Regions from separate parts of the Lactococcus garvieae subsp. garvieae genome, predicted to be linked through region 2. Evidence: predicted binding sites of a transcription regulator. Region 2 holds the regulator's gene; each other region holds the start of a gene.
The links. The regulator Rex, encoded in region 2, represses fermentation and respiration genes when NADH is low (regulators of the CRP and FNR family bind a similar motif). The targets are predictions, from matches to a motif close to TTGTGAANTANTTCACAA.
Positions count from the first base shown of each region.

Region 1: a site for Rex is predicted at 3,011-3,028, ahead of PYW30_RS08330 (class II fructose-bisphosphate aldolase). Genes of this name have one in related genera too.
Region 3: a site for Rex is predicted at 2,037-2,054, ahead of PYW30_RS09195 (alanine dehydrogenase). Genes of this name have one in related genera too.
Region 4: a site for Rex is predicted at 2,220-2,237, ahead of ald (alanine dehydrogenase). Genes of this name have one in related genera too.

Region 1 is NZ_CP118950.1:1,666,532-1,670,649, reverse strand. Features, by position in the region: gene hemH (ferrochelatase) at 1-614, shown strand, start outside; gene thrS (threonine--tRNA ligase) at 978-2,918, shown strand; gene PYW30_RS08330 (class II fructose-bisphosphate aldolase) at 3,075-3,971, shown strand.
Region 2 is NZ_CP118950.1:1,095,285-1,099,402, reverse strand. Features, by position in the region: gene glmS (glutamine--fructose-6-phosphate transaminase (isomerizing)) at 1-983, shown strand, start outside; gene radC (RadC family protein) at 1,086-1,769, shown strand; gene PYW30_RS05420 (redox-sensing transcriptional repressor Rex) at 1,825-2,478, opposite strand; gene PYW30_RS05415 (LysR family transcriptional regulator) at 2,631-3,524, opposite strand; gene PYW30_RS05410 (malolactic enzyme) at 3,688-4,118, shown strand, end outside.
Region 3 is NZ_CP118950.1:1,825,444-1,829,561, forward strand. Features, by position in the region: gene tdcB (bifunctional threonine ammonia-lyase/L-serine ammonia-lyase TdcB) at 1-905, opposite strand, end outside; gene PYW30_RS09195 (alanine dehydrogenase) at 930-2,024, opposite strand; gene PYW30_RS09200 (aldo/keto reductase) at 2,203-3,048, opposite strand; gene PYW30_RS09205 (S-ribosylhomocysteine lyase) at 3,168-3,647, shown strand; gene PYW30_RS09210 (hypothetical protein) at 3,662-3,811, shown strand; gene PYW30_RS09215 (Gfo/Idh/MocA family oxidoreductase) at 3,808-4,118, shown strand, end outside.
Region 4 is NZ_CP118950.1:829,504-833,621, forward strand. Features, by position in the region: gene PYW30_RS04145 (diacylglycerol/lipid kinase family protein) at 1-791, shown strand, start outside; ribosomal protein L21 leader region at 953-1,025, shown strand; gene rplU (50S ribosomal protein L21) at 1,059-1,373, shown strand; gene PYW30_RS04155 (ribosomal-processing cysteine protease Prp) at 1,377-1,721, shown strand; gene rpmA (50S ribosomal protein L27) at 1,714-1,998, shown strand; gene ald (alanine dehydrogenase) at 2,349-3,455, shown strand; gene PYW30_RS04170 (PhoH family protein) at 3,573-4,118, shown strand, end outside.

The DNA of each region.
Region 1 (4,118 bases), 570 kb from region 2:
TCTTGAGTAAAGGTGTGGAGGACTTAACTGTTCTTCCTATGTATCCACAATATTCTGGGACGACAGTGGGGTCGGTTTTTGACAGTGTCATGAACTTCTTTTTGAAAAAAGATCATATTGTCGATTTAAAGTTTATACGCTCATTTTATAAAGAACCTCTCTATATCAGCTATTTTGCGCAGAAGATAAAAGAAACCCTGGTAAAGGAAGAAGACATTGAAGCTGTTGTCTTTTCTTACCACGGTATTCCGCTTTCTTACGTCACAGATGGTGACACTTATCCAGAGGAATGCACGGAAACAACACGCTTAATTATGGAAGAACTTGGCGATTTCCCACATTATCAAACTTACCAGTCGAAATTTGGGCCCGCTGAATGGTTAACTCCCGCAACAGACGATACCTTGAAGAAACTACCCGAGCAAGGGATCAAAAAAATTCTTATCGTTGCGCCTGGCTTTGTGGTAGATTGTTTAGAAACAATTGAAGAGCTTGAAGAAGAAAATAAAGAATACTTCCTTGAAAATGGTGGTGAAAAGTATGTTTATGTCTCACCTTTCAATGAAGATATGGCTTTTGCTGAGCTTGTCAAAGAGATTGCAGAGAAAAAATAAACATTATTTTCTAAAAAATCAAAAAACTTACTCCAAAGGGCTTGACAAAAGATAAAGAAAATCCTAAAATGGTCATTAGAGACAAGTCTTTAACCAATTCTTTCCAAGAGAGCGAGTGTGTGGTGTGAACTCGTATTGTGATTGCTAAAGATACCACTCTGATAATTCTTTCTGAGAACAGAAAGCGCGGCTGACACGTTACGTCAAAGATGAGATATTTTTGAGGCTTTTTGTGCCGAAAAAATTAAGAAGGTGGTAACACGCAGATCGCGTCCTTTAAGAGGAAGCTGATCTGCGTTTTTTTATTTCCTCAGTGCTCATCCCCAACCCTAAAATATGTTAACAAAAAAATTGGAGGCTTATATGATTAAAATCACTTTCCCAGATGGTGCTGTCAAAGAATTTGAGGCAGGCATCTCAACACTTGAAATCGCAAAATCAATCTCACCTGGTTTGGCAAAAAAAGCCTTGGCTGGTAAAGTCAACGGCAAGCTTATTGACGTGACCCGCCCAATCAAAGAAGATGCAACTTTTGAAATTGTAACACCTGAACATGAAGATGCTTTTGGCTTACTTCGTCATTCCGCAGCTCACTTATTTGCTCAAGCAGCACGTCGTCATTTTCCAAATATTCACCTTGGTGTAGGTCCAGCTATTGAAAATGGCTTCTACTACGATACTGATAATGAAGAAGGACAAATTTCAAACGACGATTTGGAAAAAATCGAAGCAGAAATGCGTCGTATCTCCAAAGAAAATTTCCCTTCAATTCGTAAAGAAGTTACAAAAGAAGAAGCGAAAGAAATCTTTGCTGGTGATCCTTATAAGCTTGAGCTTATCGAAGAACACAATGAAGATGAAGGTGGTTTAACAATCTATAGCCAAGGCGAATATACTGACCTTTGCCGTGGCCCACACGTACCGTCAACTGGTTTCATTAAATTCTTCAAATTGCTTAACGTGGCAGGAGCTTACTGGCGTGGAAATAGTGATAACGCGATGATGCAACGTGTTTACGGTACTGCTTGGTTTAATAAAGAAGACCTAGAAGAAAACTTGAGAATGCGTGAAGAAGCGAAAGAACGTGATCACCGTAAACTCGGTCGTGAATTAGACCTCTTCTTCAATGAAGCTTCTTTGGGAGCAGGTACAGCTTATTGGCTTCCAGATGGTGCAACTATTCGCCGTACAATCCAACGTTTCGTAGAAGACCGTGAAATCGCTGCAGGTTACTTGCACGTTAACACACCAAACTTGATGAACTTGGATATTTATAAACAATCAGGTCACTGGCAACATTATCATGAAGACATGTTCCCACCAATGGATATGGGTGATGGTGAACAAATGGAGCTTCGTCCAATGAACTGCCCATCGCACATTGCAATCTATAAACATCATGTACACAGCTACCGCGAATTGCCTATCCGTATCGCTGAGTTTGGTACAATGCACCGTTATGAAAAATCAGGCGCACTTTCAGGACTTCAACGTGTACGTGTGATGCAACTGAACGATGGTCATACTTTTGTTACACCTGATCAAATCCAAGAAGAATTTGGTAAAATTCTTGAATTAATTATGGAAATGTATCGTGATTTTGGTATCGACGATTATAGCTTCCGTCTGTCATATCGTGATCCAGAAGATACAGAAAAATATTTCCCAGACGATGCAATGTGGGAAAAATCACAACGTATGCTTAAAGCGACAATGGATGACATGAATCTTGACTACGTTGAAGCTGAAGGTGAAGCAGCCTTCTACGGACCAAAATTAGACATTCAAGTGAAGACAGCTTTGGGTAATGAAGAAACACTTTCAACTATCCAATTGGACTTCCTTAACCCTGAAAACTTTGACATCACATATGTTGGTGCAGATGGTGAAAAACACCGTCCAGTCATGATTCACCGTGGTGTAATTTCAACTTTGGAACGCTTTACAGCTTACTTGATTGAACTTTATAAAGGTGCGTTCCCAACTTGGTTGGCACCTACTCAAGCCATCATCATTCCTGTAAACAATGAAATTCATGCCGATTACGCATGGGAAATCAAAAAACGTCTCCAAGAAAAAGGATTGCGTATCGTCGTTGATGAATCAAATGAAAAAATGGGTTATAAGATTCGTCAAGCTCAAACACGTAAAGTTCCTTATCAAATCGTTGTGGGTGACCAAGAAATGGCAGATGGTACTGTAAATATCCGTCGTTATGGCTCTACAGATACTGAAGTTATCAGCTTGGATCAATTTATCGAAAATATTCAAGAAGATGTAGCAAACTACAGTCGTACTAAATAATAAAAAGAGAGGAAACTCTCTTTTTATTTATTATTAGAGCAGGTTGTATTTTCTAAAAAATCCAGAATACAAGCGCATTCACGACTTATAACTAGAAAAATAGTTCACAAAATGCTATACTAAGACAGTAATAGAAAATATTCGGAGGAATTTGAAATGGCAATCGTTTCAGCAGAAAAATTCGTACAAGCCGCTCGTGACAATGGTTACGCTATCGGTGGTTTCAACACAAACAACCTTGAATGGACTCAAGCTATCTTGCGTGCAGCAGAAGCTAAACAAACTCCAGTACTTATCCAAACTTCAATGGGTGCTGCTAAATACATGGGTGGTTACAAAATGTGTAAACTCCTCATTGAAACTCTTGTAGAATCAATGGGAATCACTGTACCAGTAGCTATTCACCTTGACCACGGTCACTTTGATGATGCTTTGGAATGTATCGAAGTTGGTTACTCTTCATTGATGTTTGACGGTTCACACCTTCCAATCGAAGAAAACCTTAAACTTGCTGAAGAAGTTATCACAAAAGCTCACGCTAAAGGTATCTCAGTTGAGTGTGAAGTTGGTTCTATCGGTGGTGAAGAAGACGGTATCGTCGGTGAAGGCGAACTTGCTCCTATCGAAGATGCAGTAGCAATGGCTAAACTTGGTGTTGACTTCCTTGCAGCTGGTATCGGTAACATCCACGGTCCTTACCCAGAAAACTGGAAAGGTCTCCACATCGATCACTTGACTAAATTGAACGAAGCACTTGTTGCTGCTATGGGCAAAAATGTTCCTATCGTATTGCACGGTGGTTCAGGTATCCCTGACGATCAAATCCGCGAAGCAATCGCTAACGGTGTAGCTAAAATCAACGTAAACACAGAATGCCAACTTGCATTTGCAAAAGCAACTCGTGAATTCGTCGTTGAATTTAACGCTAACGAAGCTGAATACATGAAGAAAAAACTCTTCGACCCACGTAAATTCTTGAAACCTGGTTTCGATGCAATCACTGCATCAGTTGAAGAACGTATCGACGTTTTCGGTTCAGCAAACAAAGCTTAATCAACTTTTAAAACATGATTAAATCAACGTTTGTCACTTGTGGCAGGCGTTTTTTAGTACAATATTTTAGGCTTAGCCACACTTCTGCCACAAGTGCTAAAAAAGCTTAGAATTAGCAGTTTTGGACTAGTAAGATTGTAGATATTG
Region 2 (4,118 bases):
TAACTGTTGATACGGATATCGTTAAAGCTGTTCAAGCAGCAGATCGTATTTATATTATTGCGGCAGGAACATCGCTTCATGCAGGTTATGCTTCAAAACAAATTCTTGAAGAGCTGACGAATACACCAGTTGAACTTGGCGTGGCTTCTGAGTGGGGCTATGGTATGCCACTATTAAGCAAAAATCCTTTGTTTATCTTCCTTTCACAGTCCGGTGAAACAGCAGATAGCCGTCAGGTATTGGTAAAAGTAAATGCGCTTGGTCATCCAAGTTTAACGGTCACAAATGTTCCTGGCTCTACATTGTCACGTGAAGCAACACACACAATGCTGATTGGTGCAGGGCCTGAAATTTCGGTGGCCTCTACAAAAGCTTACACTGGACAAATTGCAACGCTCGCCTTCTTAGCAAAAGCTGTAGGCGATGCAGACCAAAATCCTAAGTCACTTGCTTTTGACTTGGTTAAGGAAATTTCACTCGTGGCACAATCTATCGAATCTACATTGTCAGAGAAGGAATTGATTTCCGATGTTGTAGCCAAGCTTTTACCAGAAGCACGAAATGCCTTCTATATCGGACGCAAACAAGATTATTTTGTCTCTATGGAAGCCAGTCTAAAATTAAAAGAAATTTCATATATCCAATGTGAAGGCTTTGCTGCTGGTGAACTCAAACACGGAACAATTTCCTTGATTGAAAATGGTACACCTGTTATTGCCCTTATTTCAAATAATGAAGAAGTTGCGGCACACACCCGTGGAAACGTTATGGAAACAGTGGCACGTGGGGCTTCAGCAATTACGATTGTCGAAGAAGCTGTAGCGCGTGAAGATGATGATATCGTTATCAATAACGTTCATCCTTATCTTTCAGCGATATCAATGGTGGTACCCACACAGCTTATCGCTTACTACGCAACTGTCCAACGAGGATTGGATGTTGATAAACCACGTAACCTTGCCAAAGCTGTAACAGTGGAATAAAAACGAAATAAAAAAGTGGGTTATAAAAATCCACTTTTTTTATGTTCTAAAAAAGAGTGATACCTACACTCTTTTTTCGTATAAATGATTAAGGAGAAAGTCGTGTATCACATTAAAGAAGAACAATATCCGATGAGACCCCGAGAAAGATTGAACATTTTTGGATCAGAAAAGCTGAGTGAACAAGAACTTTTAGCCATTTTACTCCGAACAGGCAGTAAAAAAGAAAATGTTATGGAACTTGCTGCACGGGTTTTGACAACCTTTAGCAGTTTAGAAGAGTTTCGTCGGGCTTCTCTAACAGAGCTGAAAGCAATTCCCGGTATTGGGCCTATCAAAGCCTTGGAAATTCGGGCGATGATTGAACTGGGTAAACGAATCCATACGACCCAAAGAAAAAGATACGGACAAGTGATAGGATCTCGCCAATTTGGGTTGAGTTTAGCAGATGAGATGTCTGATTTTGAACAGGAAAATTTAGTCGCAATCTACCTAGACGCACAGCATCGCATTATTCAGAAAAAAACGATTTTTATTGGTGCTGTGAACCATTCCATTGCCAATCCCCGGGAAATTTTACATCATGCAGTAAGAAATTTAGCTGTAGGGATCATCATTGCACATAATCATCCCTCCGGGCTTACCCAACCAAGCCAACAAGATAAGCTGTTCACGCAGAAGATTAAGCAAGCATGTGATGCTTTAGGTATTCAACTTTTAGATCATATCATTACAGGCCAGGCTTCTTATTTGAGCTTTAGAGAAGAAGGTTTATTGGGCGAATAAAAAGTACATAGGAAGTCAACCTTCCTATGTACTTTTTTATTTTTAAGCTCTCAACTTATTTGATGTCCTTATTTGACATAAAGAATAAGAGGGTTTGAAGTTCTTTCGTTAAGTCAATTGACTGAACGACAACATCTTCAGGAACTTGCAAGCGCAAGGGTGAAAAGTTAAGAATACCTTTGATACCTGATTTAACTAGGATATCTGCGACTTCTTGAGCGTTCTCTTTATTGACAGAAATAATTGCTGTTTTGATTTTTGAATCTTTAATATTTTTAGAGAAGTCAGCGATGTCGTAGATAGGAACACCTGTAGAAGTTGTTGTACCAACGAGTGGATTTTCTGGAACATCATAAGCTTGGGTAACGCGCATTTTATTGCGGTTTTGGAATTCATAATTAATAAGGGCGCGTCCAAGGTTACCGACTCCTACGAGTGCGATATGCGTTTCTTGATCTTGTCCGAGTAATTCTCCAAAGAAATCACGTAAAGCGCGTGTTTCATAACCATAGCCTCGACGTCCCAGCTCACCAAAGAGTGAAAAATCGCGACGAATCGTCGCTGCATCCACACCAATTTTTTCCGAAATAAGTTGTGAGTTTGTGCGTGTTACTTGTTCATCAACTAAAAGTTTGAACAAGCGATAATATTGAGGCAAACGTTTTGCCGTTGCCTTGGGTAGTTGTTTATTAACTTGGGAGCCAGCCATGTTATCTCCTTTACATAGTCTTTGTGAATATTTTACCTTTTTTGAGGGGGGCTTGTCAAACAATTCTTTCCGGAATTATGCGGTTGGCGAAAGTTTGTGAAAAAAACGGAGAAAATTTAACAAAGAAAAAAGAGAAAGAATCTCTTTTCACTTCAATCTATTTTTTCATTTAGCTCATCCAGTAAGCGAATCAATTCTTTCAAGTCCGCATTGAGAAGTGTACTTCTTAAATAAGCATATTGAACATGAAAAATTTGCTTATCTTCAGGTATTAGTGGTATCTTTATAAGACTATCCATATCGGCAAAGGGAAGAAAATCGGTCATCAAGGTTATGCCAACATTTGAGTTGACCAGTTGGCCAATAGTATGGATATCCGAAAAATTAAAGAGAACTTTTGCTTTTTTCTTGTATTTTTCATTCAAATTTTGGAAAGCTTCCATATGCACAAAACTTTCATCAAGCAGGATAAAAGGATAATCCAAAGCTTCTTTAAACGAAATTTCTTGACGTGAGGCAAGTGGATTATCTTTAGAGACAAAGATATAAAATTCGCGTTGGTAAAGCAATTTCACAAAAAGGTTGGGGTGCATCAGGGGAGCAATGCTGCCTATAAGGCTAAAATCAATTGAGCCGGAGATAAGTTTGGCCAGAAGTTCCTCCGAGCCACCCGATACTAAATCAAACTTAGATAAAAAGCTAATCGCCTCTTTATCGTTTAAGAGTTGAGCCAGAATTTTTGCTCGAATAATAGGGGGGAAACCAATATGATTTTGATGATTTTTAGAATGCTCGATGGCTCTTTGCGTGAGTGCCAACTCTTCCAAAATACTTTCGATATGAATTTTCAATATTTTCCCTTCATCTGTTAGGACAACTGTTCGGTGAGAAGGATCTTTGTATATTAAATTACAGTTATAATATTGTTCCAATCTCTTTACGGCGTAGGTAATTGTCGGCTGACTTACCCCAAAATGATTAGAAACAGCAGTAAAAGACAACAAGTCCCCTAAGGCATTAAAATACTCGAAATCATGCAAATTCATTAGTTTAAACGCTCCTTTGACCCTTATATTCTATCACAAGTTTATCGATTTGTTATAAATAATATTTATTATAACCCAAAGGTTTGACTATAATTTTTTATAAGTATTAAAATACATCTTGTAAGAATTTCTTATAGGAATAATAAATTTGGAGGACGTACGAATGCGTGCACATGAAATTTTAAACAATCCTTTTTTAAATAAAGGAACAGCATTTACTATGGAAGAACGTAAGGAACTTGGCTTAATTGGTCTTTTGCCACCTTATGTTCAAACACTTGAAGAACAAGCAGAACAAACTTACCAACATTACTTGGAAAAACCATCTGATTTAGAGAAACGCCATTTCTTGATGGAAATATTCAATACAAACCGTACTTTGTTCTACTATTTGTTTAACCAACATATCGTAGAGTTTAACCCTATCGTATATGATCCAGTTATTGCTGAAACAATTGAAAACTACAGCCGTCTATTTGTAGATCCACAATATGCTGCATATCTTGATATTAACCATCCAGAAAATATTCAAGAAACATTGAAAAATGCAGCGGGCGATCGCAATATCCGTTTGATTGTTGTGACAGATGCTGA
Region 3 (4,118 bases), 730 kb from region 2:
TTCACATAATCATCAACTTTACCTGAGAGGATAGCTGCTGTTGCAAGAGCGCCAGCGCCTTCCACCACGATTTTTGTACGTTGAATCAGATCTTTAATGGCTAATTCAATTTCTGCTTCTGTCACAAGAACCATGTTATCAACGATTTGATTGACTACTTCAAAAGTCAATTCGCCTGGGTAAGCCACATGACAGCCATCTGCAATCGTTGGCGCTTCATCATGGTGTACTTTCTTACGTTCTCTAAAGGATGCCGTCATACCATGACAATTTTCAGCTTGAACACCAATAACTTGAATATTAGGATTAAAAGATTTCAAGGCAACTGCAACACCTGAAATCAAACCACCACCGCCTACGGGCACCAATACTGTGTCAACATCCCACAGGTGATCTAAGATTTCTAAACCGATTGTTCCTTGTCCAGCCATTACCTCTTCATCATCATATGGGGGGATATACGTAATATTATTTTCTTTAGCATAAGCTTCACAGAAGGCCTTTGAATCATCAAACTGTTCGCCTTCAAGCATTACTTCTGCACCATAGCCACGTGTAGCATCAACTTTAGCTTGAGGCGCACCTTTTGGCATAACAATAATACTCTTGATTCCCAAAAGTTTTGATGTTAGAGCAACACCTTGGGCGTGGTTACCTGCTGAACAAGCAATAACTCCACGCTCCTTTTCTTCTTGAGACAATTGAGCAATCTTATTGAAAGCACCTCGGAACTTGAATGAGCCTGTTAATTGCATATTTTCAAGTTTCAAGTAAACTTCGCCACCTGTTTTAGCAGTCAAGAACATTGACTGAATCAATGGTGTTTCACGTGCATATTGTTTAACAGTGTTTTGAGCTTTTTTAATATCTTTAATTGTAATTGGCAGATTTGCTAAATTTGGCATAATTCTTTTTCCTTAGATTTCTTTTTAAAGTTCCGTATAAGTGACATCGATTGAATCAGCAAGTGCTTTAGAAACGACTTTTCCTTTATAAACACTCAAACCAGATAAAAGCTCTTTTGATTTCAATGCCTCATCTAAGCCTTTGACTGAAATGTCCTTGAGGAAAGAGATATTGCCTTGAGCCAAAGCAATTGTCGCTGTACGTGGTGTTGCACCTGGCATATTTGGCACAGCATAATGAATAATGTCATGTTTGATGAAGACGGGATCCGCATGGTTTGTTGCATGATCGATTGTTTCAACAGTTCCCCCTTGGTCAATCGCAATATCCACGATAACAGAACCTGGTTTCATAGATTCAACCATATATTCTTTAACTAATTTTGGTGGTTTAGCGCCAGGGATTAAGATTGTTGAGATAAAGACATCCGCAAGTTTAATATTTTCTTCAAGAGCTTCAGTTGTTGATTTAACGATTTCAACTGTTTTGCCTGCATAACGTTCTTTAAGTTGAGCGATACGCGCATCGCCAAGTTCAATGATAATAACCTTACATCCTAAAGCAACAGCCATATCTGCGGCATTTTCTGCGGCATTACCACCACCAAAGATAACTACAGTACCCGCCTCGATACCTTCAATACCAGGGAGAAGAATTCCTTCCCCTTCATGTTGTTTTTCAAGATAATATTGCCCAATATTAACTGCACGACGCCCTGCAATAGCTGACATTGGTTTAAGTAACTCCAGCACACCATTGATTGAGATGTTTTCACCAGAAATAGCTGTTACACCGACTTCCATCATTTTTTCAACACAAGCTTTATTTGCTGCCAAATGCAAGAATCCCCAAATAATTTGTCCTGGTTTGAAATATTTATATTCAGATTCCATTGGTTCTTTGACTTTAACAATCAACTCCGCTTCCCAAGCAGTTTCTGTATCAACAATTTGCCCTCCAGCTGCTTCGTAAAGGTCATTTGTAAAACCACAACCTGCACCAGCATTGCTATCGACAAGGACTTCATTACCTGCTTCAACGAGTATTTTCACGTTTTCTGGAGTCATCCCCACACGCGCTTCACCTTGTTTTGGGTCTTTAATTACACCAATTTTCATTTTGTTTCTCCTTTGTGAATTCTTTATCAATTAAATGATAGCACTTTCATTCTCTTTTGGCAATTATTTTTGTGAAATAAAACACTTTTTTAACGGTTTATTATTCTTCCTGTCTATATTCTGTCAATTATAAAAAAAGACACTCAAATCTTACAATTTGAATGTCTTTAAACTTATTTTAGTGGTCAACTTCGTCTGGATTGCGTGCTAGACCTGCTTTCCCATGAAGGCTGTCAATAAAGGCGATATCTTCTTCAGTCAAATCAAAATCAAAGATATCCGCATTTTCTTTAATACGGCTTGCCGTTACAGATTTAGGTAAAGGAAGGTAGCCTTTGTGTAAACTCCAACGTAAAACGACTTGGGCAACTGTTTTACCATATTTAGCTGCAATATCCGTCAATTCTGTAACCGCAAAGATTTTACCTGTACCAAGAGGGCTGTAAGCTTCTGTCAAAATATCGTGTGCTTTATTGAAGGCAACAACCTCTTCTTGCTGATCCGAAGGGTTAACCATAATTTGATTGACCACAGGTTTAATTTCGGCGACTTCCAATAATGGTTCCAAGTGACGTGGATGGAAGTTCGATACCCCAATAGCACGCACTTTTTTGTCGTGTACGCCTTCTTCCATGGCTTTCCAAACGGCGGCATTGCGCTCTGCAAAGTTTGGACGAAACGCTTTTGGATTTGGCCAGTGAATAAGATAAAGGTCCACATAGTCTAAACCTAATTTTTCCAAGCTTTCGTTAAGTGCTGCTCGTGCATCTTCTGTTGTGCCAACGGCCCAAAGTTTTGTCGTAATAAACAAATCTTCGCGTGCAATTCCACTGTCTTTAATCGCGCGGCCCACTGACTCTTCATTGCCATACACAGCTGCTGTATCAATATGACGGTATCCCACTTCTAAGGCGGTTTTTACAGCTTGATATGCTTCTTCGCCATCTTTAGATTGCCATGTTCCAAAACCCACTTTTGGAATTGTCATACCATTTGCGAGAGTGTAAGTTTCTGTAAGTGACATAATTTCTCCTTTTCTTTACTTTCTAGCTTCATTCTATCACTTTACGAGGTCAGACAAAAAAATTTTGGTTCAAAAAATGGTAAAATAGAAGAATACTAAGAATAGTGGAGGTAGAAAATATGGCTGAAGTAGAATCATTCCAGCTCGATCACACAAAAGTTTTAGCACCTTACGTGCGTCTAATTGGGACAGAAACTGGTCCTAAAGGTGATATCATCACCAACTTTGATGTCCGTTTTGTGCAACCTAATCACGGTGAAATCCCGACAAGTGGACTACATACTATCGAACACTCAATGGCAAGTTTGATACGTGACCGTATTGATGGCATGATTGACTTTTCTCCTTTTGGATGTCGTACTGGCTTCCATATGATTATGTGGGGCGAACCAACTGCTGAGGAGATTGCCAAAGTAATCACTTCATCTTTGGAAGAGCTTGCAGGAGACAGTTTCACTTGGGATAATGTCCCAGGGGTTGCCGAAAAAGAATGTGGAAATTATCGTGATCATTCATTATTTTCAGCAAAAGAATGGGCGAAGAAAATTTTAAGTGAAGGTATCTCCTCGGATGCTTTCGAACGTCGCCTTGTAAAATAGAGAGAAAGAGAACCATGGGAAAGTATCAATTAGACTATAAAGGGCAAGCCTCTGTCCAAAAATTCCACGAAAAAAATTCAAATAAAAAGACAGATAAGTTGTCAAAAATCGAGGAATTAAAAAAACAACACCAAGCGAAAAAGAAAAAAGAGAAGAAAGCATGAAAAAGTTAAACATTGCTTATGTTGGTTTTGGGAAGTCCACCAATCGCTATCATATTCCTTATGTTAAAATTCGTGAGCACTTCAACATTGCACGCATTGTCAATCGTAGCCTCGGTAAACGTCCTGAACAAGCCATACTTGAGGCTGAAGGAACTGTTTTTTCAACAGACATCAATGATATTATTCAAGACGATTCGATTGATTTAGTCATCGTAGTCACGCCAGGTGCTGCACATTACGAAACCAGCAAAAAGCTTTTACTGGGTGGAAAAAACGTTATCTGTGACAAACCTTTAGTAGAAACTTT
Region 4 (4,118 bases), 270 kb from region 2:
ATATCAATCCAGATAGCCCAGAAGATGCCGTACGTTTAGCTAAAAAAGCAAGTCAAGAAAACACAGATCTTGTAGTGGCCCTTGGGGGAGATGGAACGATTAATAAAGTGTGTGGTGGTGTATTTGAGGGAGGCAGTAAATCTATCTTAGGTATCGTTCCCAATGGTACGGTCAATAACTTGTCAAAATCACTCCATATTCCTCAGGATATAGAGGCTGCCTTACAAAATCTCAATGAGGGCAAGTTACAAAAATTTGATATTGCTAAAGTCAACGATGATTATATGATTTCCAGTTTAACATTAGGGATCTTGGCAGATATTGCTCAAAACGTGAGCAGCTCGGAGAAGAAAAAATTTGGACCCTTTGCTTACTTGAAGGATGCTTATAAAGTTATCCGCCATAATAAAAGTTATCGTATTGAGCTCAAATATAATGGCAAAACGAAAGCCTTAAAAACGAAATTATTATTAATTACGATGACCGATACGATTGGCGGAAGACAGGCCTTGTCCCTTGATGCTAAGGTAGACGATGGTCTTATCCGAGTATATTCATTGAAAGAAATTAATTTACTTAAAATTTTATTCCATCTTAATAAGTTACGCAAGGGCCAACTCGAAGATTTTATGGAAATTACTTATTTTGACACAGAACACTTAGAAATAAGTGCCCAATCTAATAAAAAACAAGACATTCCCTATTCAAGAATCGATGGAGATAAAAGCTCGCCGCTTCCGTTAGACATAACAGTATACCGTAAAGGTTTAACTACGGTAGTGCCTAAGTAAGAGGATTTGTTTAAGGAAGGTTTACCTTATATTCTTTGTAACGAAGCGACTGATGAATACTGACTTAATTTTTATTGATAAATAGAAGCAAAAAAGCTTGCATCCCACTTGAATTGAAGAATATTTTCTGTTATACTTATATAGTTGTCTTTGTGGTCTCCCATAAAGTACAACCGCACGAGGTACCGTTTAAGTAGCATAAGCTCACGGTCCAAGGCGAGTCTTACAGCCGTTTTACGGCACAAAATCTAACAAGGAGGAATCACAATGTCAAACTACGCAATCATCAAAACTGGTGGTAAACAAGTCAAAGTTGAAGAAGGACAAGTTATCTACGTTGAAAAACTTAACGTTGAAGCTGGTCAAACTGTAACTTTTGATGAAGTTGTTCTTGTCGGCGGTGCTACTACTAAAGTTGGTGCTCCACTCGTTTCAGGTGCAACAGTTGTCGGTGAAGTTGAAAAACATGGTAAACAAAAGAAAGTTGTTACTTTCCAATATAAACCTAAAAAACACTCACACCGTAAACAAGGTCACCGTCAACCTTACACTAAGGTTGTTATCAAATCAATCAACGCTTAAGGCATGATTGAAGCGGTTATCAGGACAAAGCGAGATAAAATAGTTTCCTATGAAATCTCTGGGCATGCTGAATCAGGTGAATATGGCCACGATGTGGTCTGTGCAGCTGTGAGTGTGTTGTCAATTACAACAGCAAACAATCTTTATGAAATGGCAAAGATTAAACCTATTGCCAACATGGAAGATGGTTATCTTTATGTTGAAATACCTTTGAGTACTCCTGAAAGACAAGGCGAATTGGCTCAAACACTTCTCCAAGCTTTTGAAAATGCTATGCGAGAAGTAACAAATAATTACAGCCAATACATTACACTTAAAATTGAAAATGGAGGGCAATATAATGCTTGAACTTAATCTGCAACTCTTCGCCCACAAAAAAGGTGGGGGTTCTACTTCCAATGGTCGTGACTCACAAGCTAAACGTCTTGGTGCTAAAGCATCTGACGGTGAACTTGTAAGCGGCGGTTCAATCCTTTTCCGTCAACGTGGTACACATATCCATCCAGGTGCTAACGTTGGTCGTGGTGGCGATGACACTCTCTTCGCTAAAATCGAAGGACACGTTAAATTTGAAATGAAACGTGGTAAAAAACACGTTTCAGTTTACCCAGCAGTAGCTAAATAATGGTAAACGAGTCTCTCTTCGGAGGGGCTTTTTTTTTGCAAATATAAAAGAAAATACACTGGGAAAGTCGCTCTTAATGGACAGATTACAGTAAGGAAAGAAGTATTCTGTTTTTATTATTACTTAAACATTTTTTAGTGTAAACATCTCTTTTCAACAACTTTTTTTGTCTTTTACTTTTTTAGACGTAAATACATTTTACTTTTCACCAAAAATATACTTTGTAGAATAGAAAACAACATTGTCTTATTATTCTGAAAAGAGAGTGTTATTTTCCCTTTCTGTAAGTTAAGCGCTTTATTTATGGTATATTTATTCTATAATTTTGAGTTGAAATGAAGGAGAAAACAATGAAAATTGCTGTAGTAAAAGACTTGAAACAAGGGGAAGCACGTGTCGGAATGACACCGGAAAATGTAAAAATTTTGGTAGAGGCTGGGCATACGCTCTATGTCGAAAATAATGCAGGTTTTGGTGCTGGCTTTCCCAATGAGCAGTATATCGCAGCGGGTGCCGAGATTGTTGAACGTGAAAAAGCTTGGGAAGCAGAACTGATGGTTCGCGTAAAAGAGCCCTTAGAGGAAGAATATCAATACCTTAAAGAGGGGCAAATCATCTGGGGATTTTTACATTTGCCTGCGAATAAAGCGTGTGTTGAAAAAATGATAGAAATGAATGTGACGGCTTTTTCGGCTGAAAATATTGCTGCAGATGGAATTTTTCCATTACTCAAACCTTTGAGTGCCATCGCAGGACGACGTGCCGTGAATATTGGACAATATTATTTGGAAAAACAACATGGGGGACAAGGAATTCTACTCCCAGGCATTCCCGAAAGTGGTGTAGAAGCAGGACATATCGTCATATTTGGTGGGGGGACTGCAGCGGAAAATGCAGCAGATATTGCTTTGAGTATTGGTTGTTCTGTTCTTATTTTAGAGCTTAGTGATACACGTATTCAAGAACTGGAAACACGTTACCTTGGTAAAAAACTGCAGGTCGTAAAGTCAACACCCGAAGCACTTGAAGAGCACATGAAAAAAGCAGATGTTTTTATTTCGACAATTCTGATTCCAGGTGCTAAACCACCTAAGCTTGTGAAGGAGTATATGGTACAGTCAATGAAACCAGGCGCTGTAATCGTTGATATTGCTATTGATCAAGGGGGAACAGTTGAAACTATTGATCATGCAACGAATCATGCAGATCCTGTGTTTACAAGACATGGCATCGTTCATTATGCGGTGCCAAATATGCCAGGGGCCACACCTCGGACTTCAACTTTGGTCATGTCGAAAGGGAATATAGAATACTTGAAAGGGATTGCCGACCATGGTTTAGAAGAAGCACTTAATCTTAGTGAGCCGTTGCGCTCTGGCATGAGTGTTTATAAAGGGAAAATAGTTTCGTCTGCGCTGGCTGATTCGATTGGCCTTCCTTATACAAAAATTAAGTAAAAAGCATTAGGGTCTCCCAATGCTTTTTTATTGCATGAAAGGTATGGAAGCGTATAAACCTTGAAATATGGTATAATGAGACAAAGATTATAAATAAAAGAACAGGAAGGTATTTGTTTGGCTAGACATTCCGTAGAATTTAAGTTGGAAAATCCAGAAGATGCAGTTTTACTTTTTGGTTCACAGGATAAAAATGCACAGTTGATTGAATCTCAACTTGCTGTTGATATAAACTATCGTGGGGAGCGGGTACAGATTTTTGCTGATAACGAAGTAGCACCTGAGCAAGCACGTAAAGTTTTACAGGCTCTTTTAGTTTTGATTTCTCGTGGGTTACCTGTCCATAGCTCTGATGCGATGATTGCAGTTAAAATGGTGCTTGAAGATAATATCGAAAATTTCATTACACTTTATGAAATTGAGCTCACTAAAGATGCGGTTGGGACACCAATTCGGTTAAAAAATGTGGGGCAAAAGCTCTATGTAGACAGTGTGAAACAGCATGATGTCGTCTTTGGCATTGGCCCTGCTGGGACTGGGAAAACTTTTTTGGCTGTCGTTATGGCCGTCCAAGCATTGCGTAACGGTCAGGTGAAACGGATTATTTTGACACGTCCGGCCGTTGAGGCGGGTGAAAATCTGGGATTCTTACCGGGAGATTTG